DNA from 2 places in the Herbiconiux sp. FW305-C-125 genome. Region 2 is predicted to be linked to the other one. Evidence: riboswitches for the same ligand, from Rfam matches in the RefSeq annotation. Region 2 holds a riboswitch; the other holds the start of a gene.

Region 1 (20,301 bases), on a different contig from region 2:
GGGGACGTACGGCGCCGTGAACGGACCGTACGACGCCCCGCCCGACGACACGGGTGAGGCGCTCGGGCTCCCGGCCGCGGGGCTCACCATCACCATCGGCTTCGGGCCGACCCTCTTCCAGGCCGCCGACGGCACCGACCGCTTCGGGATCGCGGCGCAGCGGCCGGCGGCGCTGGTCGACCTGCCGCACTTCCCCGCCGACATGCTGCAGGATGCGCTCTCCGGCGGCGACCTCTGCATCCAGGCCTGCAGCGACGACCCGCAGGTGGCGGTGCACGCCATCCGCAACCTCTCCCGCATCGCGTTCGGGCGGGCGAGCATCCGCTGGTCGCAGCTCGGCTTCGGCCGCACGAGTTCCACCACCAAGGCGCAGCACACGCCGCGCAACCTCTTCGGCTTCAAGGACGGCACCGCCAACATCAAGGCCGAGGACACCGGCGTGGTGAACGAGCAGGTCTGGGCCGCCGCCGACGACGGTGCGGGCTGGATGGCCGGTGGCTCGTATCTCGTCGCGCGTAAGATCCGCATGACCATCGAGACCTGGGACCGCACCTCGCTCCGTGAGCAGGAAGCCATCGTCGGGCGCACCAAGGGCGAGGGTGCGCCGTACTCGGGCGGCACCGAGTTCTCGGAGCCCGACTTCGCCGCCACCGGCCAGGGCGGCGCACCCCTCATCGCCGCGGACTCGCACGTGCGACTCGCCCACCCCGAGCAGAACTCCGGCGCCCAGCTGCTGCGCCGCGGCTACAACTTCGTCGACGGCAACGACGACCTCGGGCGCCTGAACGCGGGCCTGTTCTTCATCGCCTACCAGCGCGACCCGCGCAAGCAGTTCATCCCGATCCAGCTCAACCTGGCCAAGAACGACGCGATGAACGAGTACATCCGCCATGTCGGGTCGGCGATCTTCGCAGTTCCCCCGGGCGCCCGCGACGGCGGCTACGTCGGCGAGACCCTCTTCGATTAGCCCGATCGACCGGGAGGCAATACGGTCGAGAGAGTGAGTGCGACGACGGAGACGGGCGGGGTGTTCTCGCCCCGGCTGCGCCTCGTCACCGTCGGCGCCGTCGCCCTCATCTTCGTGGCGGCGTTCGAGAACCTCGCCGTCACCACGGTGATGCCCGTGATCAGCGCCGAACTCGACGGCGCCTCGCTCTACGCCGTGGCGTTCGCCGGGCCGCTCGCCGTGTCGGTGCTCGGGATGGTGGTGGCGGGGATGTGGGCCGACCGGTCCGGCCCGCGGGTGCCGTTGTACGCATCCGTCGCCCTGTTCGTGATCGGGCTGCTGGTCGCCGGCACGGCCACCGCCATGGGCGCCGTCGTGGCCGGCCGGCTCGTGCACGGCCTCGGCGGCGGCGCTCTGACGGTCTCGCTCTACGTCGTGGTGGGGCGGATCTACCCGGCTGCCCTGCAACCCAAGATCTTCGGCATGTTCGCCGCCGCCTGGGTCGTTCCGGCGCTCGTGGGCCCGTTCGTCGCGGGAGTCCTCGGCCAGACGGTGGGCTGGCGGTGGGTGTTCCTCGGCGTGGCCGTGCTCACGGTCGGCGCGGCGGCACTGGTGGTGCCCGCGATGCGGTCGGTCACCGGGGTGAGCACGGATGCGGGCGACCGGCCGTCGTGGAGCGTCCCGCGCATCCTGTGGTCGCTCCTGCTGGCGGCCGCCGTTCTCGTGCTGAGCGTCGCGACCGAGCTCGAGGGCGCCGCCGTCTACCTCCTCGGTGGGGTGGCCTTCGTCGCCGCCCTCGTCGCCCTCCGCCCGCTGCTGCCCCGCCGCGCGCTGCGGGCCGGACGGGGTCTGCCGAGTGTCGTGCTGATGCGGATGCTCCTGGCCGGCGGCTACTTCTCGGCCGAGATCTACCTGCCGTACTTCCTCACCGACGCGCGCGGCTTGAGTCCTGCGCTGGCCGGGCTGGCGCTCACCGTGGCGGGTGTGGCCTGGGGCCTGTCGTCGGTGCTGCAGGGGCAGGTCGCCGACCGCCTCGCCGCCGGCACGAGCCTCCGCCTCGGGTCGGCGGCGGTGTGCCTGGCCATCGGCGCCGTCGTGGGCACGGCGGTCTTCGGGCTCCCCACCTGGGTCGCCATCGCCGGCTGGGCCGTCTCGGGCTTCGGCATGGGCATGTGCTACCCGCGGCTGTCGGTGCTCGTGCTCGGCTACTCCGAGCCGGGCAACCAGGGCTTCAACAGTGCCGCGCTCAACATCGCGGATGCGACCGGGCCGGCCATGGCGCTCTCGGTCGCCGGTGCGCTGTTCCAGACCACGGGAGCGTTCGCAGCCGTGTTCGCCCTCGCACTGGCCGTCGCCCTCGGTGCGCTCGCGGTGAGCGGGCGCACCGGGGCGCGGCAGTCGGAGCCGGCTGGGGCGAGCCTGGCCCCCTAGGAGTTGTTCGCTCGCTTGAGGTTCGCGGTCATGCGGGCGCGGGCGTTCTGGTCGAGTTCGACCTTGCGGATGCGCACCTTCTCCGGCGTCACCTCGACGCACTCGTCCTCACGGGCGAACTCGAGGCTCTCCTCGAGCGAGAGCTGACGCGAGGGCGTCATCGACTCGAAGTTGTCGGCCGTCGACTGACGCATGTTCGTCAGCTTCTTCTCCTTGGTGATGTTCACGTCCATGTCGTCGGCGCGCGAGTTCTCACCGATCACCATGCCCTCGTAGACCTCCTCGGTGGGATTCACGAAGAAGGTCATGCGCTCCTGGAGCGCGATGATGGCGAACGGCGTGACCACGCCGGCGCGGTCGGCCACGATCGACCCGTTGTTGCGGGTGACGATCGAACCGGCCCACTCGTCGTAGCCGTGCGAGATCGCGTTCGCGATGCCCGTGCCGCGCGTGATGGTGAGGAACTCGGTGCGGAACCCGATGAGGCCGCGCGAGGGCACGATGAACTCCATGCGCACCCAGCCGGTGCCGTGGTTCGACATCCCCTCCATCCGGCCCTTGCGGGCGGCGAGCAGCTGCGTGATCGCGCCGAGGTACTCCTCGGGCGCGTCGATCGTGAGGTGCTCGTACGGCTCGTGGGTCTTGCCGTTGACCTGCTTCGTGACCACCTGGGGCTTGCCGACGGTGAGCTCGTAGCCCTCGCGCCGCATGTTCTCGACCAGGATCGCCAGGGCGAGTTCGCCTCGGCCCTGCACCTCCCAGGCGGCGGGGTTCCCGATGTCGACCACGCGCAGCGACACGTTGCCGACGAGTTCGCGGTCGAGGCGGTCCTTCACCATGCGCGCGGTGAGCTTGTGACCCTTCACCTTGCCGACGAGGGGCGAGGTGTTGGTGCCGATCGTCATCGAGATGGCGGGATCGTCGACCGTGATGGCCGGCAGGGGCCGCACGTCGTCGGGGTCGGCGATGGTCTCGCCGATCGTGATGTCCTCGATGCCCGCGATCGCGACGATGTCACCCGGGCCGGCCGATTCGGTCGGGAAGCGGGTGAGCGCCACCGTCTTCAGGAGCTCGGTGATGCGCTGGTTCTGCACGGTACCGTCGTGCCTGACCCAGGCGACCTGCTGACCCTTCTTGATCGTGCCGTTGAACACGCGCAGGAGCGCCAGCCGGCCGAGGAAGGGCGAGGCGTCGAGGTTCGTGACGTGCGCCTGCAGCGGCGCCTCGTCATCGTAGGTCGGCGCCGGGATGTGCTCCAGGATCGCGCCGAACAGCGGCTCGAGGTCGTCGTTGTCGGGCAGCGTGCCGTTCTCCGGCTTGTTGAGGCTCGCGGCACCGTTGCGGCCGGAGGCGTAGACCACCGGTACGTCGAGGATCGCATCGAGGTCCAGGTCGGGCACGTCGTCGGCGAGGTCGGAGGCCAGCCCGAGCAGCAGGTCCTGCGACTCGCCCACGACCTCGTCGATCCGCGCATCCGGCCGGTCGGTCTTGTTGACCAGCAGGATCACGGGCAGCTTCGCCTCGAGCGCCTTGCGGAGCACGAAGCGGGTCTGCGGCAACGGGCCCTCGCTCGCATCCACGAGCAGCACCACGCCGTCGACCATCGAGAGGCCGCGCTCGACCTCACCACCGAAGTCGGCGTGACCGGGCGTGTCGATCACGTTGATCGTGATCGGCTTGTCTCCCGCATGGACGCCGTTGTAGGTGATGGCGGTGTTCTTCGCCAGGATCGTGATGCCTTTCTCACGTTCCAGGTCGTTGGAGTCCATCATCCGGTCGTCGGCCTCGAAGTGCGCGTCGAACGAGTTGGTCTGGGTGAGCATGGCGTCGACGAGGGTCGTCTTGCCGTGGTCGACGTGGGCGACGATTGCGACGTTGCGCAGGTCGTCACGGGTGGCTTTGGCCATGGGAAAGTCCTCAAGTACAGGGGGAAGTTGCGGGCGGCTACGCCCCGAATGGCTAAACCCCCAGGGCTATTCCGGCTCCCGGGATGGCGTTCAGCAACTCCTTAGTGTACTGCTCCTGCGGGTTGTCGAAGACCTGGTCGGTCGAAGCCGCCTCCACGATGCGCCCCTTCTGCATCACGCAGACGTTGTCGGCGATGACCCGCACCACCGCGAGGTCGTGCGTGATGAAGAGGTAGGTGAGCTCGAGTTCGGCCTGCAGATCGGCCAGCAATTTCAGGATCTGGGCCTGCACCAGCACGTCGAGCGCCGACACCGCCTCGTCGAGCACCACGATGTCGGGCTTCAGCGCGAGCGCCCGCGCGATGGCCACGCGCTGACGCTGCCCGCCGGAGAGCTCGTTCGGGTACCGCGTGATGAGCGTCTGCGGCAGCGCCACCTGGTCGAGGAGCTCGAGCACCCGGGCCTTGCGGGAGGCACGGTCGCCCACGTTGTGGGTGTGCAGCGGCTCGCCGATCGTGTTGCCGATGTTGCGCAGCGGGTCGAGTGAACCGTACGGGTCCTGGAACACCGGCTGCATGCGACGGCGCAGGTCGAGCAACCCCTTGCCCTTCAGCGGCGCCACGTCCTGTCCGTCGATGAGGATCGAGCCGCTGGTCGGATCTTCCAGGCGCAGGATCATCTTCGCCACGGTCGACTTGCCCGAGCCGGACTCGCCCACGAGCGCCGTGGTGGTGCCCTTCTCCACGGTGAAGTTCACCTTGTCGGAGGCGATGAGCTCGCCCGACGCTCCCTTGCCCTGGCCGCGGATCTTGTAGACCTTCGTGAGGTCCTTGACCACGATCGCGTCGGGCCGCTTGGTGCGGGAGGTGTGCTCGAGCCGCTCCTCCGCGGCCGCGATGAGGTCGAGCCCCTCGGTGACCTGGGTGGGCGCGTAGTCGAGGTCGCTGAGCGCGTGCGACGCCGACTCGTGCGTGGCCGACTGGATGCGGCGCGAGGCCAGGCTCGGTGCCGCGGCCACGAGACGCTGGGTGTACGGGTGGATCGGGTTCTGCAGGATCTCCTTCGACGGCCCTGCCTCGACGATCTTGCCCTTGTACATCACGACGAGCTGCTCGGCCCGCTCGGCCGCGAGGCCGAGGTCGTGGGTGATGAAGAGCACCGCGGTGCCGATGTCGCGGGTGAGCGTCTCGAGGTGGTCGAGGATGCGCCGCTGCACGGTGACGTCGAGCGCCGAGGTGGGCTCGTCCGCGATGAGGAGCTTCGGCCGCGACGACAGGCCGATGCCGATCAGCACACGCTGGCGCATGCCGCCCGAGAACTGGTGCGGGAACTGCTTCAGCCGCTTGTCCGCATCCTGCAGCCCCGCCTCGCGGAGCACCTGGATGGCATGCGCTCGCACGTCCTTGCGGCCGGTGGCGATGCCGTTCGCGCGGATGGTCTCCTCGACCTGGAAGCCGATCGACCACACCGGGTTGAGGTTCGACATCGGGTCCTGCGGCACGAAGCCGATGAGCTTGCCGCGGATGTCCTCCATCTCGCGCTCGGAGTACTTCGTGAGCTCCTTGCCGTCGAACTCGATCGAGCCGCCGGTGATCCGGCCGGGGCCGGGCAGGAGGTTGATGATCGCGTGCGCGGTGGTCGACTTGCCCGACCCCGACTCCCCCACGATGGCGAGGGTCTGACCCGGCATGAGGGTGAGGTCGACGCCACGCACGGCCGGCACGATGCCGTCGGTGGTCTGGAAGCCGACCTCGAGGTCACGGATGCGCAGCAGCGGCTGCTGCTCTCCCCCGGTGCCGGGAGCGTTCTGGCTGGTGCGGTCGCTCATCGCTGAGCCCTCGCCTTCGGGTCGAGAGCGTCTCGAACGACTTCGCCGAGCATGATGAAGCTCAGCACGGTGATCGAGAGCGCGATGGACGGGTAGATGAGCGTCTGCGGCGCGGTGCGGAGATCGGTCTGCGCGGCGCTGATGTCGTTGCCCCAGGACATGGTGGAGTTCGGCAGGCCGACACCGAGGAACGACAGCGTCGCCTCCGCCACGATCGCCGCGCCGAGCGAGATCGTGGTGACCACGATGACGGGCGCGATCGAGTTCGGCAGCACGTGGCGCAGCAGGATGCGGAACCGCGAGACACCGAGCGCCTGAGCGGCCATCACGAAGTCGGCGTTCTTCACCCGCAGGATCTCGGCGCGCAGCACACGTGCTGTCGCCGGCCACGCGAAGATACCGATGGCCAAGGAGATGATGAACACGTTCCGGTAGGCCGAGAAGACCGACATGATGACCACGGCGGCCAGGATGTAGGGGATCGAGAAGAAGATGTCGCCCGCGCGGGAGAGCACCGAGTCGAGCCAGCCGCCGTAGTAGCCGGCGAACATGCCGAACAGCACGCCGAGCACCGTCGTCAGGATGATGACGATGATGCCGACCGAGAGCGACGTCGAGGTTCCGTGCACGATGCGCGAGAAGACGTCGCAGCCCTGCTTGTTGAAGCCGAGGATGTTGGTCGCCGTGGGTGCACCGTTGCTCCTGGACAGGATGCACTCACGCGGGTCGATCTGCGTGAAGAGGGTCGGGAAGAGTGCGACGATCACGATGAGCACGATGATCGCGGCCGAGATCCAGAACATCGGCCGGCGGCGCATGTCGCGCCACGCGTCGATCCAGAGGTTGCTCGGGCGTTCGCCCACCTTGACCGCGTCGATCGCGACGAGAGGGGTCTCCTCCAGGGGCGCGACGAAGTGGTTGGGGCTCGGGGTGTTATTTGACATAGCGGATCCTCGGGTCGAGAAGGCCGTACAGGAGGTCGACGACGAGGTTGACCACCAAGTAGATGAGCACCATGACCGTGACGAACGAGACCACCGTCGGTCCCTCGCCCCGGATGATGGCTTGGTAGAGCGTGCGGCCGACACCCGGCACATTGAAGATGCCCTCCGTGACGGTGGCACCGACGAGCAGCACGCCGAAGTCGGTCGCCGCGTAGGTGACCACCGGGATGAGCGAGTTGCGCAGGATGTGCACCGGGATGATGCGGCGTCGGCTCAAGCCCTTGCTGTAGGCGGTGCGCACGAAGTCGAGCGACTGCGTCTCGATCACCGAGGAGCGCGTCAGGCGCACGATCTGTGCGAACGTGATGCTCGCCAGCACGAACGCCGGCAGGATCAGGTCCTGGATGGGCGCACCCGTGGACACCGTCGTCCTGGCCCAGCCCAATTGGATGCCGAAGATGAATTGCGCGACAAAGGCGATCACGAAGATCGGCAGCGAGATGAAGATGAGGCTGATGACGAGCGCCGACGCGTCGAACAGCTTGCCCTTGCGGAGGCCCGACACCAGACCGATGATCACGCCGCCGACGAACTCGATGAAGAGCGCCATGATGGCGAGGCGGATGGTGACCGGGAAGGTGCGGGCGAGGATCGCGGAGACGGGCTCGCCCGAGAACGAGGTGCCGAAGTCGCCGCGGAAGATGCCGCCGAGGTAGAGGAAGTACTGCACGATGAACGGCTGGTCGAGGTGGTATTCCTGACGGAGTCGTTCGAGCAGCGCCGGGTTCGGCGTCTTGTCGCCGAACAGGGCCAGCAGCGGGTCTCCGGGCATCGCGAAGACCATGAAGTAGATGAGGAAGGTCGTACCCAACAGGACAGGGATCGCCTGGAGGATGCGCCTGAAGATGTAACCGGCCAAAGGTCAGACCGAACCAATCGAGCTAATGGGCGGGGACGCCACCTGGACGTAAGACATGATACGGGGGCGGCAGCACGATGCTGCCGCCCCCGATCGAGCGAGTACTAGCTCTTGGTGACCGCGTAGTAGAGCGGAACCGAGTTCCACCCGAAGTCCACGTCGGACACGGACTCGCTGTAGCCGCCGGTGACGTTGGAGTACCACAGCGGGATGGCCGGGAGGTCCTTCAGCAGGATCTCCTGAGCCTTCTGGAAGTCACCGTTCGCCTCTTCGGTGTCGGTGGTCTTCGAACCGGCCTGCAGCAGGGCGTCGAAGTCGGGGTTGCTGTAGTCCCCGTCGTTCGACGATGCGTTGGTCGCGTAGAGCGGGCCGAGGAAGTTGAACAGACCCGGGTAGTCGGCCTGCCAGCCGGTGCGGAACGCCGTCTGGATGCTGCGGTCGGTGATGGCCGTCCGCTGCTCGGCGAAGGTCGGGTACGGAGCGCCCGACGCGTCGATGCCCAGCGTGTTCTTGATGCTGTTCGACACGGCGTCGACCCAGCCCTGGTGGCCACCGTCGGCGTTGTACGCGATCTGGAAGGTGCCCGACCACGGCGAGATGGCGTCGGCCTGAGCCCACAGCTTCTTCGCCTCGTCGGCGTTGTACTTCAGCACGTCGGCGCCCTCGAGCGAGTCGCTCCAGCCGTCGATCACCGGGGAGGTGAAGTCGGAGGCGGGGGTGCGGGTGCCCTGGAAGATGACGTCGGTGATCTCGTCGCGGTTGATCGCCATCGAGAGGGCGGCGCGGCGGAGCTTGCCTTCCTCGTCGTTACCGAAGTGCGCGAGGCGCTCCGGGATGGTGAACGACTGGAACACGGCGGCGGGCTGGTTCACGGCGCGGTCGCCGAGGTCCGACTCGTAGGTGCCGAAGGCGCTGTCCGGGACGGCGTCGAGCACGTCGAGGTTGCCACCGAGGAGGTCGGCGTACGCGGCGTCCTGCGAAGCGTAGAACACGAAGGTCACGCCACCGTTGGCCGGCTTGCGGCCGCCCTTGTACTCGTCGTTCACGACGAGGTCGATCTTCTCGTTGTGCTGCCACGCGTCGGCGGAGGCGAGCTTGTACGGGCCGTTGCCGATCGGGTTCTGGCCGAAGGCGTCCATGTCGTCGTAGGCCGACTTGGGCAGCGGGTAGAAGGCCGAGTAGCCGAGGCGCAGCGGGAAGTCCGCGCGCGGCTCCTTCAGCGTGACCGTGAAGGTGGTGGGGTCGACGACCTTGAGGCCGGTGAGGGGGCTGTCCTCGTCGTAGCTGAAGCCCTCGATGTCCTCGAAGAAGTAGCTGTTCAACTGCTCGTTCGAGAGCAGGGCGCCGTACTGCCAGGCGTCGACGAAGCTCTGCGCGTCGACCGGGTCACCGTTGGTGAAGGTCAGGTCGGGCTTGATCTTGATCGTGAAGGTCTGCGAGTCGTCGGTCTCGATCGACTCGGCGACGTCGAGCTGCGGCGCTCCGGTGGCGTCGTAGTACTCGAGGCCGGCGAAGATCGAGTCGATGATGCGTCCGCCACCGGTCTCGTTCGTGTTGGTGGGGATCAGCGGGTTCTGAGGTTCAGAACCGTTTGCCGTGATGACCGCGGAAGAGCTTCCCGTGGACGAGTCCGAGCTGCCGCTGGCGCAGCCGGACAGTGCGAGTGCACTCGCGGCAGCAAGCGCGATCGCGCCGATGCCTAACCGTCTGATTTTCAATTTTCCTCCTGTGCAAAATGCGGGCAAGGCGATACCCCCTTATGGAGGGCGCAGCCTAAGGAAGTACCCTAAGTGGGGGTACCGGCATCGGCAAAATGGTGGCCAAAAAAGTTACACACACGAAACTATCTCCGCTGGTTTATTGTGGATTCCCCACAGTTTCCGTGGAATTCAGGCGCCTGACGCAAGAAAGTAGAGCGATGAGCCGAGCCGTCGACTGGGCCCGTTTTCGGCGCCGCCGCCTCTTCACCGAGATCGCGATCGTGCTCGGGGTCTCGCTCGGGGCATCCGCCGTCTACTCGGTCGTGAACCTCATCGGCCGCCTCACGGCCGAGACCGCTCTGGCCGATCAGACCGCCACCATCAACGGCTCCCTGAGCGACCGCGCGTGGCTCGATCTGACCTACCAGCTGCTGGCGATCTTCTTCGATCTGGTGCCCGTCGCCCTGGCCTTCTACCTCTTGGCGATCTCCGGCGGCAACCCGTTCCGGCGCATCGGGTTCGACGCGAAGAAGCCCGTGAGCGACCTCGGGCGGGGCCTGCTTCTCGTGCTCGTGATCGGGGTTCCCGGCATCGCGCTCTACTTCGTGGGGCGTGCCCTCGGCTTCACGGTGAACGTCGTGCCGGCACCCCTCGACACGTACTGGTGGACGACGCCCATCCTCATCCTCTCCGCGCTCCGCGCCGCGCTTCAGGAGGAACTGATCGTGGTGGGCTACCTGTTCACCCGGCTGCGGCAGATCGGCTGGGGGAAGTGGCAGATCATCCTCTCCGCCGCCGTGCTGCGCGGCAGCTACCACCTTTACCAGGGCATCGGGCCGTTCTTCGGCAATGTGGTGATGGGCGTGGTGTTCGGCTGGTGCTACTGGCGCTGGGGCCGGGTGATGCCGCTCGTGATCGCCCACTGGATCATCGACATCGCCTCTTTCGTCGGCTACGCCTGGGCTCTGGCGACGTTCCCCAGCTTGTTCTGAGACGACTCGACCGCGTCACGCCTTGCGGCGGTTGGCCAGAACGAACGCGACGATGCCGAGGGCGACCAGGATGCCCCCGCCGATGAAGCCCCCGATCATCAGGTAGTTCGGGGTGCTGCCCGCATCGCCCTGCGCAGCCGAGGTCGGCGCCACCGGGGTGAAGAGGGGTTCGCTCGTCGGAGTCGCGGTCGCCGATGCCGTCACGTTCACGGTGACGACCGCCTGTGCGGTACCGGGGTCGTTCCCGGCGAAAGTGGTCGAGAACCGGCAGAGGATGTTCGAGGTGCCGAGCGGGAACGACTGCCCCGACTCCACCGGCGCGCCCGCGATCGAGCAGCCGTCGAGGGTGAGCCCGGCGGGCAGGTCGGCCGCGAACTCGACGACGGCCTGCCCCGACGCATCCGCCGTCACGTCGAGCGTGCCGGGCAGGATGCCCGCGTTCGTGAAGTCGGCGCCCACCACCCGCGTGCCGGTGAAGTCGGCACCGTCGAGCGTCGCCCCGTCGAACTTCGCACCCTGGATGTCGCCGCCGGCGAAGCTCGCGCCCGTCAGCACCGCGCCGCGGAAGTCGCCCTCGCCGAACCGTGTTCCGCTGAGGTCGACGCCGGCGCACTGCGCCCCGCCGGGGCCGTTGTCGCTCAGCCGGTACACCACGCAGTCGCCCTCGGCGAAGACCGGGTCGGCGGCCTGCGCGGGTGCAGCACCCACCGCCACGAGCGCGAGACCCGCGATCAGGCCGGCCAGCAGACGAACAGAACCGGAGCGCGGGACGGGCATGGCGAGAACACTAGCAAAGCGGGGTGCCGTCGCCACGCCGACCCGGCGCGGTCACTCGAACGCCTCCGGCGGCGGGCACGCGCACACGAGGTTGCGGTCGCCGTAGGCCTGGTCGATCCGGCGCACCGGCGGCCAGTACTTGCCCCGCACCAGCGAGTGCACGGGATACACAGCCCGCGCGCGGTCGTACGGATGCGTCCACTCGCCTTCGATCGCGGCCTGCGCCGTGTGCGGGGCGTTGCGCAGCGGGTTGTCCTCCGCCGGCCACTCCCCCGCCGCGACGGCGTCGATCTCGGCCTTGATGAGGATCATCGCGTCGATGAACCGGTCGATCTCCGCCAGGTCTTCGCTCTCGGTGGGCTCGACCATCAAGGTTCCCGGCACCGGGAAGCTCATGGTCGGCGCGTGGAAGCCGTAGTCGATCAGGCGCTTGGCGACGTCATCCACCGACACCCCGGACTCGGCCGTGATGGCGCGCAGATCGAGGATGCACTCGTGGGCGACCAGCCCGTTCTCCCCCGTGTAGAGCACCGGGTAGTGCGGAGCCAGCCGCGCGGCGACGTAGTTGGCGGCGAGCACGGCCGAAGCCGTCGCATCCGCGAGCCCTTGAAGCCCCATCATGCGTACGTAGGCCCAGCTGATCGGCAGGATGCTCGGGCTGCCGTAGGGCGCGGCCGAGACCGCCCCGCCCCCGTGCACCACCGACGTGCCGTCGACCTGGAGGTGCTCGGCGTCCTGCGCGAACATATGCCCCGGCAGGAATGGAGCCAGGTGCGCCTTCGCCGCGACCGGCCCGACGCCGGGGCCGCCGCCGCCGTGCGGGATGCAGAAGGTCTTGTGCAGGTTGAGGTGCGACACGTCGCCCCCGAAGTCGCCGAACCGCGCGTACCCGAGGAGGGCGTTGAGGTTCGCGCCGTCGACGTACACCTGGCCGCCGGCCTCGTGCACCAGCCGGCAGATCTCGGTCACCTCGTGCTCGTACACGCCGTGCGTCGACGGGTAGGTGATCATGAGCGCCGCCAGGTCGTCGGCGTGCTGCTCGATCTTGGCGCGCAAATCGCCGAGATCGACGTTGCCGAGATCGTCGCAGGCCACGACCACGACCTTCATGCCGGCGAGCACGGCGGAGGCCGCGTTGGTGCCGTGGGCGCTGGACGGGATGAGGCACACGGTGCGCTCGAGGTCCCCGCGCGAACGGTGGTAGCCGCGGATGGCGAGGAGGCCTGCCAGTTCACCCTGGCTCCCCGCGTTCGGCTGCAACGACACGGAATCGTAGCCGGTCACGTCGGCCAGCCATCGCTCGAGCTGGCGGATGAGCTCCAGGTAGCCCTCGACGTCGCTCTTCGGCGCGAACGGGTGGATGCCCGCGAACTCGCGCCAGGTCACCGCCTCCATCTCGCTGGCCGCATTGAGCTTCATCGTGCAGGAGCCGAGCGGGATCATCCCCCGGTCGAGCGCGTAGTCGTGATCGGCCAGGCGCTTGAGGTAGCGCATCATGCTCGTCTCCGAGCGGTGCGTGTTGAACACCGGATGCGTGAGGTACTCGCTGGTGCGCAGAAGACCGGCCGGGATGCTCGTGGCCGGCTCCACGGCGGGCACCTCGGTCGCGGCGGCGTCGAACACGCGCGCCAGCGCGAGCAGCTCGGCGTCGCCGGTGGTCTCGTCGACCGCGATCCCGATCGTGTCGTCGTCCTCCACGCGCAGCAGGATGCCCTGACCGTGCGCGTGCTCGGCGAGGCCGTGGGCCCGGCCCGGAACCCGCACCTGCAGCGTGTCGAAGAAGTCGGCGTGCACGACCTCGTAGCCCGCCGCGGCGAGCTGCCCCGCGAGCGAGCGAGCCACGCGGTTCACCTCGGCGGCGATGGCCCGGAGCCCATCGGGACCGTGGTAGACCGCGTACATGCCCGCCATCACCGCCAGCAGCACCTGCGCGGTGCAGATGTTCGACGTGGCCTTCTCGCGCCGGATGTGCTGCTCGCGCGCCTGGAGGCTGAGCCGGTAGGCGGGGTGACCGGCCGCATCCACGCTCACGCCGACCAGGCGGCCCGGCAGCTGCCGCTCGAGCCCGGCGCGCACCGCGAGGTAGCCCGCGTGCGGGCCACCGAAGCCCATCGGCACACCGAAGCGCTGACTGGTGCCGATCGCCACGTCGGCACCGAGCTCGCCGGGCGAGGTGAGGAGGGTGAGGGCGAGGAGGTCGGCACCGACCACGGCGATGCCGCCCGCCTGGTGCACGATCTCGATGACGTCGGCCGGGTTCCACACCCGCCCAGACGCCCCCGGGTACTGCACGAACACGCCGAACGCGTCGGTGGCCGGATGCGCGGGGTGATCGACCGCGTCGAGCGCCGTCTCCACGATCTCGATGCCGAGAGCCTCCGCGCGCGAACGCAGGAGCGCCTTCGTCTGCGGGAAGGCATCCGCGTCGACGATGAACCGGTGCGAGGCCGACTTGCTCGCACGACGCGCGAGCAGCATGCCCTCCACCGCTGCGGTCGACTCGTCGAGCATGGAGGCGTTCGCGGTGGCGAGCCCGGTGAGGTCGGCCACCATGGTCTGGAAGTTGATCAACGCCTCCAGCCGGCCCTGGGAGATCTCGGGCTGGTACGGCGTGTACGCGGTGTACCAGCTCGGGTTCTCGAGCACGTTGCGCTTGATCACGGCGGGCGTGATGGTGTCGTAGTAGCCGAGCCCGAGGTAGGAGGTGGAGACGCGGTTGCGGCCGGCCAGGGCGCGCAGCTCGTCGACCGCCTCGCGTTCGGTGGCCGCGGGCGGCACCAGCGAGTCGCTGAGCGACCGGTCGAACTGGATGGCGCTCGGCACGGCCGCCGCCATCAGATCGCTGAGGCTGCCGTAGCCCACCGTCTCGAGCATGCGGGCCTTGGCGGCCGCGTCGGTGCCGATGTGTCGGGCGGAGAAAGGACGCTGTTCCGTCATCGCGCGGTCATTCCCCGATCAGAGCGTTGTACTGCTCGAGCGTGAGCAGCTCGGGCAGTTCGGTGAACTCCACCTTGAGCAACCACCCGGCACCCAGCGGATCGCTGTTGACGAGTTCGGGAGCGTCTTCGACGGCGGTGTTCTTCTCCACCACGGTGCCGTCGACCGGCGCGAAGAGCTCGCCCACCGACTTGGTCGATTCGATCTCGCCCACGACCGTGCCTCCGGCCACGGCGGTGCCGGCGGCGGGCAGGTCGAGGTAGACGATGTCGCCCAGCTGCGCCGCGGCGTACGCGGTGATGCCGACGGTGGCGATGCTTCCCTCCACGAGCACCCATTCGTGCTCGGCGGTGTAGCGGAGTGCGTTCTGGTCAGTCATGTCTGTCAATCCTTCTTCCGGCGGTAGAACGGGAGGGTCGTGGTGCGGTACGCCAGACGCGTGCCGCGGATGTCGACGCTGAGCTCGGTGCCCGGCTCGGCGAGGGCGGGGTCGACATAGGCCATGGCGATCGGCTGCCCGAGCGTCGGCGAGAGCGCCCCGCTCGTGACCACCCCGATCGACTCGGTGGATTCGGCGTCGGCGTAGACCGGGTAGTCGGCGCGGGCGGCGCGCCGGCCGTCGGCGGTGAGACCGACCAGCACCGGAGCATCCGCCGCCGGCCCCTGCTCGACGGCGGCGCGCCCCACGAACTCGGCTTTGGCGAGGGCGGGCACGCGGCCAAGGCCGGCCTGGGCCGGCAGAGTCTCGAGCGAGAGCTCGTGGCCGTAGAGCGGCATGCCGGCTTCGAGGCGCAGGGTGTCGCGACTGGCGAGACCCGCGGGCACGAGCCCGGCGTCGGCGCCGGCCTCGGCCACCGCCTGCCAGAGCGCTTCGGCGAACCGCGGATGCACGTAGAGCTCGAACCCGTCCTCGCCCGTGTAGCCCGTGCGTGCCACGAGCACGCGCTCGCCCTGGAACTCGCCCTCGATGGCTCGGTAGTAGCGCAGGCCGTCAAGGCCCGGGGCGGAGAACCCGCCCGTCTGCTCCAGGATCGACCGGGCGGCCGGCCCCTGTACGGCGATCAGTGCCGTCTCGTCGCTGACGTCGCGCAGCTGCGCGTCGAATCCGTCGATCCGCTCGGCCAGCGCCGCCGCGACGGGATCGTGGTTCGACGCGTTGGCGACCACGAGGTAGTCGCTCTCGCCCGTGCGGTAGACCACGACGTCGTCGATGATGCCGCCGGCCGGAGCCAGCAGGAGCGAGTACTTCGCCTGCCCGATCTCGATGGCGGAGAGCAGGCCGGCCAGCGCGTGGTCGAGGAAGGCACCCGCGTCTGTTCCGGACACCTGGAACTCGGCCATGTGGGAGAGATCGAACAGGCCGGCCGCCTGGCGCACCGCGTGATGCTCGGCGAGGTCGCTCGAATAGCGCACCGGCATCTGCCAGCCGGCGAAGTCGGTGAAGGTGGCGCCGGCCGCGACGTGCACGGCGTGCAGCGGTGAATAGCGGGTAGGGGAATCCGTCGATGGGGGCATGAGTTCTCCGGGTAGGCGATTGCTCTGAGAACTCCCCCTCTGTCATCGTGCCTGAGAGTTTCACGTCGCGGGACGACGCTTTCACCGTGGGCGAGCCGCTGGCAATGCTGCGGACTGCTTTCCAGAGTGGCCAGTTCGAGGCGGTACGAGGACCTGAGAGATTATCGGGGAGGATTGCTCCTTCGGTGCCGTTCCACGAAGGGTTCGGCTCTCCCGCGTCGGACTAATGACCGGCGGTATTCAGTTGGATGGTGCTACGCCACCGAGCATAGCGCGCCCGGGTGTCGCGCGGCTCACTCCGCGCCGGTTCCGCCCTGGTTCCGGCGCAGCACGAGCACCACGATCGCGGCGATGACACCGAGCCCGGCCAGCGCGATCAGCACGACGACCGGCCAGGGCAGCGCGGGGGCGGGTTCGTTCGGGGCATCCGTCGCCGGGGCGCTCTCCGCAGCCGCCGTCGCGAGTGGTGCGGGTGCGGCGGTCGCGGTCGCGGCGGGTGACCCCGCCGTCGCCGGCGGAGTGGCGGTGGCCGTCGGGCCGCCGTCGGGCTCCCCCGACCAGGCCTCGCCGCAGACGGGCGGGTCGGTCAGTCCGTCGTGCGCGCCGTCCTGCGAGGCGGGTTCGTAGTCGAAGTCGTACTGGCCGGAGGTGGGGTGCCCATCGGAGGAGACCACCTGCCAGAGCACGACGTAGCCCCCTGCGAGACCGAGCGCGACAGGGGCGGCGACCGAGGTGCCCTCGATCGACACGCATCCGGACTCGTAGTGCAGGCCCTCGCTGTCGACGACCTGCACCGCGAATCCGCTGGTGTCGTCGCCGATGGTGATGAGCGCGTCCGAGAAGGTGAGCGAGACGGTGCCCGGGTCGGTGGTGACCGAGTCGCCCGCGGCGGGTGAGGACGACTCGAGCGCGTCGTGCGCCTGGGCGGCGGCGGGACCGGCCAGCAGCAGAGCGCCGATCCCGATCGCTGCGGCACCGAGGGCGACGAGTCGGAGAACGGATCGCGGTCGGCTGCTCGAGATGCTCACCCGACAACGATACGGGGTCGGTGCTCGGGTCAGCTGCGGCGCAGACGGTACTGGTTCACGACCGGGCAGTCGAAGGGATCGGGCGCAGCCTTGCCCACCCGGTTCATGTACGCCACGACAGCGGCGTGCGCCTCGAGCAGCGACGTCTGGGTGTAGGGGATCTTGTGGGTGGCGCAGTACTCCTGCACGATGGGCCGCGCCTTCAGGAGGTTCGGGCGGGCCATGTTCGGGAAGAGGTGGTGCTCGACCTGGAGGTTGAGCCCGCCCATGAACACGGTCATGCCCCAGCCGCCCGCGATGTTGCGGGAGGAGAGCACCTGCTTGCTGAGGAAGTCGATGCGGGAGCCCGCCGGGAACACGGTCATGCCGACGTGGTTCGGGGCGAACGACGCCCCCATGTAGAGGCCGAACACGGCCAGCTGCACACCGATGAAGGCGAAGGCCATGCCGAGCGGCAGGAAATAGAAGATGACGGCGAGGTAGGCGATCAGGCGGATGCCGATGAACCACAGCTCGAGCCGACGGCCCTCCACCGGGCGGCGGCTCAACAAAGTCCTGAACGAGTGGTAGTGCAGGTTGAAGCCCTCGAGGAGCAGCAGCGGATAGAGGAGGAAGCCCTGCCTGCGGGTCAGCCACGCCATCGGGCCGCGGCGGGTGGCCGCATCCTCTTCGAGGAAGGACACGACGTCGATGTCGATGTCCGGGTCTTTGCCGACGACGTTGGGGTTGCCGTGATGGCGCGTGTGCTTCGACATCCACCAGGTGTAGCTCATGCCCACGAACGCGGTGGCGAGGGTGCGGCCGGCGCGGTCGTTGGCGGGCCCGGACTCGAACACCTGGCGGTGACTTGCCTCGTGCGCGAGGAACGCGAACTGCGTGAAGATGATGCCGAGGCCGCCGGCGATGAGCAGCTGGTACCAGGATTCACCGAGCAGCACGAACCCGGTGGCGGCACCGCCGAGAGCGAGCACGAGCGCGGCGAACATGACGATGTAGAAGGTGCGCCGCTTGCGGAGCAGCCCTACGTCGCGCACGGTGGCGAGGAGCTCGGAGTAGGCGGCGGTCGGATGCGCGGCGCCCGCTTTGCGGGGCGCGGTGGCGCGGACGTTCGAGGTGGACAAGACGGTCACGGGACCTGCTCACTGGTGTCGGGTTCGACTTCCCAGCCGGGTGTTCGAGCGGATGCCCACTTCAGATGCCCTCACGCTACGGGCCGAACCTGCGTATTGCCCCGGCAGACGGCAAAGAACCCGTGCGGCCAGCGGCCGACACGGGTTCTTCGGGGTGGTGGGGCGAGACTACGCGCTGACCGGCGTGATGTTCTCGGCCTGGAGGCCCTTGCGGCCCTGGGTGACGTCGAAGCTGACGCGCTGGTTCTCTTCGAGGTTCTTGTAACCGCTGCCGCTGATGCCGGAGTGGTGAGCGAACACGTCCTCGCCACCGTCATCGGGCGAGATGAAGCCGAAGCCCTTTTCGGAGTTGAACCATTTCACGGTACCTGTAGGCATTGTTTTCTCATTTCGAGGTAAGCGGCCCCGCTTGTCGAGGCCTACCGTCGCGGTGTACTTTGTTCCGCTCCTCAGAAATGCAAGTCCTCGCCGGCGTGAAACACCGGCAAAAGACCCTATTCAAGATTCATGGGTCACACAACAACTGAATCCAGCTTAGCGGCCGGTCGCCCGTTTGGCTACGAATGCGCTGTGATCGATGCTCCGAGCCGTATCCTTTAGAATTCGACGTGGCCGGGTCGATCCGGTGCATCGCGCAGCTCACCGCGCACTCCTGAAAGGTCGCAGATCATCAGCCCGCTAAGCATCCCGAGCCCCGATCCCGCGTTCGCCGTCTTCAACATCTGGATCTTCCAGATCCACATCTACGCGTTGTTCATCCTGGCCGGCATCATCGTCGCGATGATCATCGTGAACCGGCGCCTGACCAAGCGCGGCGGTGAGCCGGGCATCGTGATCGACATCGTGCTCTGGGCCGTCCCCCTCGGCATCATCGGGGCACGGTTCTACCACGTGTTCACGCACATCGGCGACTACTTCTATCCCGGCGCGAACCTCTGGAACGTGTTCGCCATCTGGGACGGCGGGAACGCCCTCTACGGTTCGCTGATCGGCGGCGCGATCGGCGCCTGGATCGGCTGCCGCATCACGGGCATCCGACTCTGGTCGTTCGCGGACGCGCTGGCGCCCGCGATGCTCGTCGCCCAGGCGATCGGCCGCCTCGGCAACTACTTCAACCACGAGCTCTTCGGCCTGCCGACCACGCTTCCCTGGGGCCTCGAGATCGAGTCGACCAACGCGAAGTTCCCGACGGGCCTGGCCGACGGCACCCTGTTCCACCCGCTGTTCCTCTACGAGATCATCTGGAACCTGGTCGGTGTGGCGCTCCTGCTGCTGATCGAGCGCCGGTTCCACCTGCGCTGGGGACGCCTGTTCGCGCTCTACCTCGTCTGGTACGGGCTCGGCCGTAGCTGGCTCGAAGCCATCCGCATCGATCCGTCGAGCGACGGCTTCCTCGGCATCCCGGCCAACGTCTGGGCCTCGTTCGCCGCGGTCGTGCTCGGCATCGTGCTATTCATCGTGCAGGGTCGGCGGCACCCCGGCCTCGAGATCTCGGTGTACCGGGAAGGTCGCGGGCCGAAGGGCGTCGCGTCGCCCGAGGAGCAGGCCGAGGCAGAGGCTGCCGCGGCGGCCGAGCGCTGGACCGACGAGGAACTCGCCGGCACCGCGGTGACCGCCGGCGGCGGGGCGGCAGCGAACCCGGAGTCGGCGTCCGGGAGCGACAGCACGAAGTAGGGCGCCCGCCCCCTCTTCACTCCGCCCTCGCGGGGTGGCACCATGGGTGCATCTCTGCGGGAAGGGCGGCCATGTCGATCATCCAGACGACTCCGGAATCGGAGGCGACCGGCCTGGTCGCCGAGCAGTACGAGAGCGATCGCGCCACGCTCGGGAGCGTCGCCGCGTACACGCGCGTGATGGCGGTCAATCCCGAGGCGGTCGTCGCGTTCGAGAACCTGGTGCGGGCCATCGTGTCGTCGATGGACCTCCGCCGCTACGAACTCGTCACTCTCGCCGCCGCACGCGGCGCCCGTTCGAAGCACTGCCGGCTCGCCCACGGCAACCGCAGCCTCGCGCTCGGCCTGTTCGACGAGGAGGCGCTCGAGCGCATCGCCCGCTCCCCTGCTGACGAGGGCGAGGCGGCCGGGCTGTCAGCGGCCGAGATCGCGATGATGGCGTTCGCCGAGAAGGTGAGCACGGATGCGTCGTCGATGACGGATGCCGACTCCCTGGCGCTCCGCGAACACGGCTTCTCCGACCGTGAGATCGTCGACATCGCGCTGGCCGCCGCGGTGCGAAACTACTACGCCA
Region 2 (8,646 bases):
GCGTACGCCGTGCCCGAACGGGAGATGAGCTTGCGGTAGGCGGGCCAGTTCTTGATGACGCCGCCCGGAATCCAGCGGGTGCCGATGGCCATGTCGGCGCCGCCCCGAAGGAGGGCGGTGAGCCGGGGGAGCTCCTCGGGCTGGTGCGAGCCGTCGGCATCCATCTCGACCACGAAGTCGTAGTCGCGGGCCAGCGCCCAGCGGAACCCCGCGGCGTACGCGGCACCCAGCCCGTTCTTCTCGGTGCGGTGGAGCACGTGGATGCGCGCGTCGTCGGCTGCCAGATCGTCGGCCAGCTGGCCGGTGCCGTCGGGGGAGTTGTCATCGACGATCAGCACCTCGACACCGGTCTCGGCGGCGAGGACTCGCGCCGTGACACTGGCGATGGAGCCGATTTCGTTGTAAGTCGGTATCACCACGACAGTTTTCGCCATAGTTTCCTCAATCGATCAGGTGCTGCCGGACCGGCGGCGCTGGAAAGCGTATCGATGCTTTCTGTTCATTTTCCCCAGCTACGCTCAGCATTCTCTTGGAAGATACGAAAAGTTCCACTCTCTTAGTTCACATGTAAGAACGGTTTTCTCGCTATGACAAGTGCGCCCGTAACGAAGTCGCGCCTTCGCATTCTCGCTGTGGAATTCGTGCGGTTCGGCCTCGTGGGCGGCGTCGGTTTCGTCGTGGACGTGGGGGTCTTCAACCTCCTGCGCACCACCGTCATGGATCCGTCCCACATGCACGAGGGCCCGGTCATCGCGAAACTCATCTCCACCGCCCTCGCCATCCTCGTGAACTGGCTCGGCAACCGGTACTGGACGTTCAAAGAGCGCCGCCGCGCCGACATGCTCCGCGAGAGCATCGAGTTCTTCGCGGTGAGCATCGCGGGAATGGGCATCGGCCTGGCGTGCCTGTGGTTCTCGCACTACGTGCTGCACTTCACGTCGCTGCTCGCCGACAACATCTCCGGCAACGTGATCGGCCTGGCGCTCGGTGCGGTGTTCCGCTTCGTGCTCTACCGGATGTGGGTATTCGGCGAGCACCGGGTGCGGGTTCCGGATGCCCGGGTCGAGGCCGCGGGGAAGACCACCTCGATCTCGTGAACTGAGTCTGGTAGGTTCGGCAGCAATCAACTGGCACCAACAAATTCAACAAGCCTTCGAACAGCAGCGGGAGAGTCCGCCCGAGAGCCGTCGGGTCGGCGCCGTAGGAGCAATTCCTCTCCGGGAAACTCTCAGGCCCCAGCACCGCTGCCGTTGGGCGACTCTGGAGAGCGAGTTCCGGCGGGGCACTGCCGCCGGCGTTCCACCGACGGGGCAAGCGGCGATCGCCGTGGAATCTCTCAGGTCAGGTACAGAGCGGAGAGGGACACCCAGCGGCGCGACCACGCGCCGACCTCGAATGGAGTCCCGTGACGCTCAGCATCTTCGATCTCTTCTCGGTGGGCATCGGCCCGTCGAGCTCCCACACCGTCGGGCCCATGCGTGCTGCGGCATATTTCGTCGAGGGTCTTCTCGACGGCGGCCGCCTCGAGGCGGTGGAGGCCGTGCGAGTCGACCTCTACGGCTCGCTCGCGGCCACCGGGCCCGGGCACGGCACACCCACCGCGGTGCTGCTCGGGCTCGAAGGGCTGCGACCCGAGACCGTGACGCCGGCCGAGGTGGATGCGCGGCGCGCCGCCATTGCGGCCGACGGCGTCACCCGGCTGGCCGGGCGGCTGCCGATCGCGCTGACCGAGCGCGACGTGGTCATGCATCCGCTCACCGTGCTGCCGCGACACACGAACGGTGTGCGGTTCACCGCGTTCGGGGCGGACGGGGCCGTGCTGGCCGAGGAGACGTACTACTCGGTCGGCGGCGGGTTCGTGGAACGGGAGGGCGATGAGGGCGCGGCCGCACGGGGAGGCGGTGGTGCGGCAATCACGGCGCCCTTCCCGTTCCGCACGGCCGCCGAGCTGCTCGAGCACTGCCGGGTTCGGGGGGTCGGCTTCGCTGACGTCATGCTGGCTAACGAGGTCGCGCTGGCCGGCGGCGGCGGGGAGGGGGCGGCGGCGGAGGTGACGACGCGGCTGCTGGGCATCCGGGACGTGATGGACGAGTGCGTCGCGACGAGCCTCGCGCGCTCCGGGGTGCTGCCGGGAGGGCTCCAGGTGCGCCGGCGTGCGCCCGAGTGGCGGGAACGGCTGCGGGCGGCCGACCCGAACGGTGCGCCCGAGTTCTGGCAGGAGTGGGTGAACCTCGTGGCCCTCGCGGTGAACGAGGAGAACGCGTCGGGTGGCCGCGTGGTGACGGCCCCCACCAACGGTGCAGCGGGCATCGTGCCGGCTGTGCTGCACTACGCCCGCACGTACCTGCCGGAGAACGGGCTCGACGACGACGACGTCTGCGTGCGGTTCCTGCTCGCCGCCGCGGCGGTGGGTGTGCTCTACAAGGAACAGGCGTCGATCTCGGGCGCGGAGGTCGGGTGCCAGGGCGAGGTGGGCTCGGCGTCGTCCATGGCGGCGGCGGGACTCGCCGAAGTGATGGGCGGCACCCCGGAGCAGGTCGAGAACGCGGCCGAGATCGCGATGGAGCACAACCTCGGTCTCACCTGCGACCCGATCGGCGGGCTGGTGCAGATCCCCTGCATCGAGCGCAACGCCATCGCCGCCTCGAAGGCGATCAACGCCGCCAAGATGGCGCTCTGGGGCGACGGCAGTCATCACGTCAGCCTCGACCAGGTGATCACCACCATGCGCGAGACCGGCCGCGACATGAGCGACAAGTACAAGGAGACCGCGCTCGGCGGCCTCGCGGTCAACGTCGTCGAGTGCTGAGCCCGGGGCGCGCGGCTACTGTGGAGGAGTGAGCGCGGGCGGAACGACGGGCGGTGCCGGCGGTATGAGCGACCCCGGCCCGGGCCCCCGTGCACGCTGGCGGTCGGTGGCGCAGGCGTCGATGGCGCCGGTGCGGTCGTTCCAGGCATCCGCTCGCACGCCCCTGCTCCAGGTGCTCAAGACCGCGGCGGCCGCCATCATCGCCTGGGTGGCGTGCTCGTTCATCGCCACCGACGAGCCGCCGATCTTCGGGGCGATCGCGGCGATCCTCGTGGTGCAGCCGAGCGTGAATCAGTCCTTCAGCCGCGCGGTGGAACGCTCGATCGGCGTGATCGTGGGCGTGGTGGTCGCCTACACGGTCGGGCTGATTTTCGGGGCGCCGAGCTGGCTGATCCTCGCGGCCATCGTCATCTCCCTATTGGTGGGATGGGCGCTTCGCTTTCCGCAGTCCTCCACCGTGCAGGTGCCCATCACGGCCATCCTGGTGCTCTCGGTCGGCGCGCAGACGCCCGGCTACGCGGTCGAGCGCATCATCGAGACCGTCGTCGGCGCGGTGATCGGCGTGTTCGTGAACTGGCTGATCGTTCCGCCGCTCGCCGTGCAGCCGGCGCACGACGCCATCGCCGGCCTGGGTCGCGAGGTGGCCGCCATCATGGACAAGCTCGCCGAGGTGCTGACCGCCCCGAGCGACGAGAAATCCCGCACGCTGCTGCTGGTCGAGGCCCGGCTGCTGCGGCCCATGCAGGCCCGCGCGACCGCCACCCTCGAGACGGCCGAGGACAGCCTGCGCTTCAACCCGCGCCGCTCGGCGCACCGCCAGGTACTGACGACGGATGCGGAGCTGCTGTCGATGCTCGGCCGCGTGATCACGCGGACCCTCGGCATGACGCGGTCGATCAACGACCACTACGACGACAGCCTGCGCGACGAGCCGATGGTGACCTCCATCGCCGAGGAGCTCCGCCGGGCCGCGCACGACCTGCGGCTGGTGATGGAGAACGTGGCGCTGCCGGCCGGCGAGGAGGAGCGGCTGAGCGATTCGGAGCCCGCGCTCACGGCGCCCATCCGGGCGCTCTCACCCGATCCGGCGCACTGGATCCTCATCGGCTCACTGCTCGAAGACCTCCGCCGGGTGCGGGAGGAGATCGTCGGGGCGGTCGACGACCTGCACTGAGCGTGAGCACTGAGGGTCTGCACTGAGCGTCAGCCGGCGGTCGGCACACCGCCGGTCTGCACCCCGGGGTGGTCGCGCTCGAGGCTCGCGCCCTCGATGTCGACGTTCGGCAGCACCCGGTCGAGCCAGCGCGGCAACCACCAGGCCGAGCGGCCGAGGAGGTGCATGAGCGCCGGCATCAAGAGCATCCGCACCACGAAGGCGTCGATCAGCACCCCGAACGCCATTCCGAAGCCGAACGAGCGGATGATCGTGGAGTCCGAGAAGATGAAGCCGCCGAACACCGACACCATGATGAGCGCCGCAGCGATCACCACCGAGCGGCCGGCCCGGAAGCCCTGCGCCACCGCCAGGCGGGCGGGCGAGCCGTGCACGAACGCCTCGCGCATGCCGGAGGCGAGGAACAACTGGTAGTCCATGGCCAGGCCGAACAGGATGCCGACGAGGATGATCGGCAGGAAGCTCAGCACCGGACCGGTGTTGTGCAGCCCGATGAGCTCCGCGCCCCAGCCGAACTGGAACACCGCGACGGTGAGGCCGTAGGTGGCGAACAGCGACAGCACGAATCCGCCGGTCGCGATGAGCGGCACCAGGAGCGAGCGGAACACCACGATCATGATGATGAGCGACAGGCCCACCACCACGATCAGGTAGAGCGGGAGCACGTCGGCGAGGGCCTCGGAGATGTCGATGTTGATGGCTGCCTGCCCGGCGACGCCCAGCACGATGTCGCCGGTCGGCCCGTCGACGGCCGGCAGCGAGCGGATGCTCTGCACGAGCTGCTCGGTGCTCGCACTGTTCGGGCCCTCGGCGGGCAGCACCTGGAAGGCGAGCAATGTGTTGTCATCGGCGGTGGCGACCGGCGCCACGGCCACCACGTCAGCCTGATCGGACAGCGTCTGCGCCACGTCGACCTGGGTGCGGAGGAGATCGTCGTCGCTCAGGCCCGCGGGCACAGTGGCGCTGACCAGCAGGGGGCTGTTGGCTCCCGGTCCGAACTGGGACTCCACGATCTCGAACGAGCGGTAGCTGGTCGAGCCCGCCGGCTCGCTCGACCCGTCGGGCAGACCGAGCCGCATCGAGAGGGCCGGGATGGCGACCACCAGCAGCGCGGCGATCGTGGCCACCACGGTCACGACCGCGCGGAGGGTGCTCATCGGCTTCACCGCGACGGTGGCGTGCTTGGCGTGCCCGATGCTCGCCCGAGCCCGCCGGCTGAGCAGGCGCTCGCCGACCCGGCCGAGCACGGCCGGCGCGAGCGTGATCGCCACCAGCACCGCCACTGCGACGCAGACCGCGCCGACCGTGCCCATGAGGCCGAGGAAGGGCACACCCGTCACGTTGAGGGCGAGAAGCGCGACGATCACGGTCGAGCCGGCGAACACGACCGCGGTGCCCGAGGTGCCGGTGGCCAGGCCGATCGACTCGAGCACGGGCACACCGGCCAGCAACTGTTTGCGATGCCGGTTCACGATGAAGAGGGTGTAGTCGATGCCCACGGCGAGGCCGAGCATGACGCCGAGCACCGGGGTGACGGATGCCATGTCCACGAGACCCGAGAAGGCCAGGCTCGCCGTCACCCCGACCCCGACGCCGACCAGCGCGGTCACGATCGGGAGGGCCGCCGCCACGATCGAGCCGAGCATCACGATCAGCACGATCGCCGCGAAGACGAGACCCGCCGCTTCTCCGACCCCGAAGATCTCCGGGATGCCCTGGGCGATGTCGGTGCCGAAGTCGACCGTGGTGCCGTCGACGGGTGAGTCCTCGAAGTGGGCGATGGTGGCCTGCTTGACCTCTTCCGGCAGGTCGAGTCGCGGCTCGGTGAACGAGACGTTCACGATGGCGGCGGAGCCGTCGGCCGAGACGACGCCGATCCCGTCGGCGAGGTCGCTCAGCGTCTGCCCGAGCTCGGCCTTCGCCGCGCCGGCCTCGAGCTGCGTACGCTGCTCGTCGAGGGTGGCCTGCTGCTCGGCGAGTGCGTCGAGCTGCGCGGTGAGCTGGGCCTGCTGGGCGTCGAGGGCGGCGAGCTGCTCGGGCGGCGCGCCGCCGGCCTCGGCCTGAGTTCGGGCATCCGTCAGCTGCTGCTGCGCCGCATCGAGCTGGGCCTTGCCGGCGTCGAGCTGCGCCTGGCCGGCGTCGAGCTGGGTGCGGCCGTCGGCCAGCTGCTGCTGCCCGTCGGCCAGCTGCTGCGCCTGGTCGGCCTGCTGCTGGGCGGCGGCGAACGGGTCGAGCACGGAGGCGACGCCGTCGAGGTCGCCGGCGCTGGCGGCGAGGTCGGAGATGGCCTGCTTCTGGGCATCCGTGAACGGCTGGCCGTCGGTGGTCTGGTAGACGACCGTTCCGGTGCCGCCGGCGGTGTCGGGCAGCTTCTCGGCCAGCTCGTCGATGACCGCGCCCGAGGCCGTGCCGGGGATGTCGAAGCTGTTGCTGAGGGATCCGCCGAGGGTGAGGAACGCGGTGACAGCGAGGCCCAGGATGACGACCCAGGAGGCGATGACCGCCCAGCCGCGGCGGGCCGCGAACGAGCCCAAACGGTACAACAGCGACGCCATCTGATCTCCTCGTTCGGGCGCTCGACGGCGCTCGGTCCGTTCCCGCCCCTGAGCATACGCGACGTCTCGTCTAGAGTCTGACGATATCCTGAACCGATGAGTGACCACAGAGCCGGCCCCACCCGCAGCGCCGCGGCCCGGGAGTCGATTCTCGACGCGACCGCGCGGCTCTTCCGCGAGCAGGGGTACGACCACTTGACCATCGAGGGGATCGCGCGGGCGGCGGGGGTCGGCAAGCAGACGATCTACCGGTGGTGGCCCTCACGCGGAGCGCTGATCGCCGACTGCCTGATCGAGGGCCGCCTGTTCCCCGTGGACTTCGACGTGCCGAACACGGGCGAGCTGATCGCGGATGTCGAGACCTGGCTCGGGCGCATCCTCACCGTCCTCGAGAACCCGGGCGGCAGCGCGCTGTTGCGGTCGCTCGTCGGCGCCGCGGCCGAGGACGCCGCGGTGGGCGACCAGCTCAGCGCGAGCCTCGGAGTGGAGCGCTCGCTCGCGGAGCGGCTCGCGGCCGGTGTCGCCGACGGGCAGCTGCCCGCGTCGACGCCGGTCGAGCCCCTCGGCGACGCCATCCTCGGGGCGCTCATCGTGCAGTCGCTCAGCCGCCGAGGCGACCCCGCGCAGACCCGCGCCCTCGTGCGCCACCTGCTCGCGTCGCCGCCGCAGATGTAGCCGCAGCTGCCGCCGATGGGCGCATCCCGCGGCGGCGGGTCGGCGCAACCCACCACCCCGCACACCGCCCTCGCCGCATCAGCGAGCCCCCCCAGGGCGGAGGGCGTCACCGGGCCAGGGCATGGCGTCACGCCCCCGTAGCGGTCTGAGAATGGCTCGCCTGCTCGCCTGCTCGCCTGCCTGGCGGGCGTATTGGCTCAGCGGTGGCGGGGGAGGAAGCCGACGCGGTCGTATACGGTGGCGAGCGTGACCTCGGCGACCTCGTTCGCGCGGTCGGCGCTCACGGCGAGGATGCGGTCGAGCTCGGCCGGGTCGTCGAGCAGCTCGAGGGTGCGCTCGCGGATGGGCGCCACCGTGCCCACCACCACCTCGGCCAGCGCCTTCTTCAGGGTGCCGTAGCCGCCGCCGGCGAACTCCGCCACCACCTCGTCGACCGAGCGGTCGGTGAGGATGGCGAAGATCGTCAGCAGATTTGCCAGCCCCGGCTTGGCCTCACGGTCGAAGCGCACCTCGCCATCGGTATCCGTCACCGCACGCATGATCTTCTTCTCGGTGACCTTGGGGTCGTCGAGCAGCCAGATCAGCCCCGCACTCGACTCCGCCGACTTCGACATCTTGGCGGTGGGGTTCTGCAGGTCGTAGATCTTCGCGGTGTCTTTCAGGATGTACGGTTTCGGCACGGTGAACGTCTCGCCGAATCGCGAGTTGAAGCGCGTCGCGAGGTCGCGGGTGAGCTCGATGTGCTGCCGCTGGTCTTCGCCCACTGGCACGTCGACCGCCTGGTAGAGCAGGATGTCGCCCGCCTGCAGGATGGGGTAGGTGAAGAGGCCGACCGACGCCGAGTCCTGCCCCTGCTTGGCCGCCTTGTCTTTGAACTGCGTCATGCGGGCCGCTTCGCCGAAGCCGGTGAGCGTGTTCAGCACCCAGGCGAGTTCGGCGTGCGCCGGCACCTGCGACTGCACGAACAGCGTCGACCTGTCTGGATCGATGCCGGCCGCGATGTACTGCGCCGTGGTGCGGCGGGTGTTGGCGCGGAGTTCGGCCGGGTGTTGCGGCACCGTGATGGCGTGCAGGTCGGCGAGGAAGAAGAAGGCGTCGTGCGACTCCTGCAGCTTCTTCCAGCTGAGCAGGGCGCCGATGAAGTTGCCGAGGTGCAGCGAATCGGCAGATGGTTGCATGCCCGAGAGCAGGCGGGGCTTGACGGTGTCAGTCATGGAATGGTTCTCACAGTTCCGGTAGGAATGCTGCGCCGCAGCAGCGGCGGCGCAGCCATGAATTTACAGCTGGTAGTCGACGACGACGGGAGCGTGGTCGCTCCACCGGGCGTCGTGGGTGGCCGCGCGGTCGACGGTGTAGTTCGTGACCGTGGCGGCGAGGTCGGGTGTGGCGAGCTGGTAGTCGATGCGCCAGCCGGTGTCGTTGTCGAACGCGTG

Evidence for each region. Region 2 has a riboswitch for glycine ahead of AC3WLB_RS11835 (L-serine ammonia-lyase). Riboswitches for the same ligand answer to the same signal wherever they lie in the genome.
Region 1: it holds a riboswitch for glycine, as region 2 does, so the genes downstream of both, gcvT (glycine cleavage system aminomethyltransferase GcvT) here and AC3WLB_RS11835 (L-serine ammonia-lyase) in region 2, are expected to answer to the same signal.

The regions. Positions count from the first base shown of each region.
Region 1 covers NZ_JBYSYO010000007.1:40,290-60,590, forward strand. The annotation lists gene efeB (iron uptake transporter deferrochelatase/peroxidase subunit) at 1-967, shown strand, start outside; gene AC3WLB_RS16870 (MFS transporter) at 1,001-2,377, shown strand; gene typA (translational GTPase TypA) at 2,374-4,284, opposite strand; gene AC3WLB_RS16880 (ABC transporter ATP-binding protein) at 4,337-6,112, opposite strand; gene AC3WLB_RS16885 (ABC transporter permease) at 6,109-7,056, opposite strand; gene AC3WLB_RS16890 (ABC transporter permease) at 7,046-7,975, opposite strand; gene AC3WLB_RS16895 (ABC transporter substrate-binding protein) at 8,080-9,693, opposite strand; gene AC3WLB_RS16900 (CPBP family intramembrane glutamic endopeptidase) at 9,894-10,667, shown strand; gene AC3WLB_RS16905 (pentapeptide repeat-containing protein) at 10,683-11,444, opposite strand; gene gcvP (aminomethyl-transferring glycine dehydrogenase) at 11,496-14,381, opposite strand; gene gcvH (glycine cleavage system protein GcvH) at 14,389-14,760, opposite strand; gene gcvT (glycine cleavage system aminomethyltransferase GcvT) at 14,766-15,896, opposite strand; glycine riboswitch at 15,929-16,026, opposite strand; glycine riboswitch at 16,028-16,122, opposite strand; gene AC3WLB_RS16925 (copper resistance CopC family protein) at 16,190-16,924, opposite strand; gene AC3WLB_RS16930 (fatty acid desaturase) at 16,954-18,054, opposite strand; gene AC3WLB_RS16935 (cold-shock protein) at 18,223-18,432, opposite strand; gene lgt (prolipoprotein diacylglyceryl transferase) at 18,721-19,728, shown strand; gene AC3WLB_RS16945 (carboxymuconolactone decarboxylase family protein) at 19,800-20,301, shown strand, end outside.
Region 2 covers NZ_JBYSYO010000003.1:317,157-325,802, reverse strand. The annotation lists gene AC3WLB_RS11845 (polyprenol monophosphomannose synthase) at 1-416, opposite strand, end outside; gene AC3WLB_RS11840 (GtrA family protein) at 633-1,097, shown strand; glycine riboswitch at 1,155-1,254, shown strand; gene AC3WLB_RS11835 (L-serine ammonia-lyase) at 1,406-2,809, shown strand; gene AC3WLB_RS11830 (FUSC family protein) at 2,838-3,983, shown strand; gene AC3WLB_RS11825 (MMPL family transporter) at 4,013-6,538, opposite strand; gene AC3WLB_RS11820 (TetR/AcrR family transcriptional regulator) at 6,635-7,213, shown strand; gene trpS (tryptophan--tRNA ligase) at 7,411-8,427, opposite strand; gene AC3WLB_RS11810 (exodeoxyribonuclease III) at 8,491-8,646, opposite strand, start outside.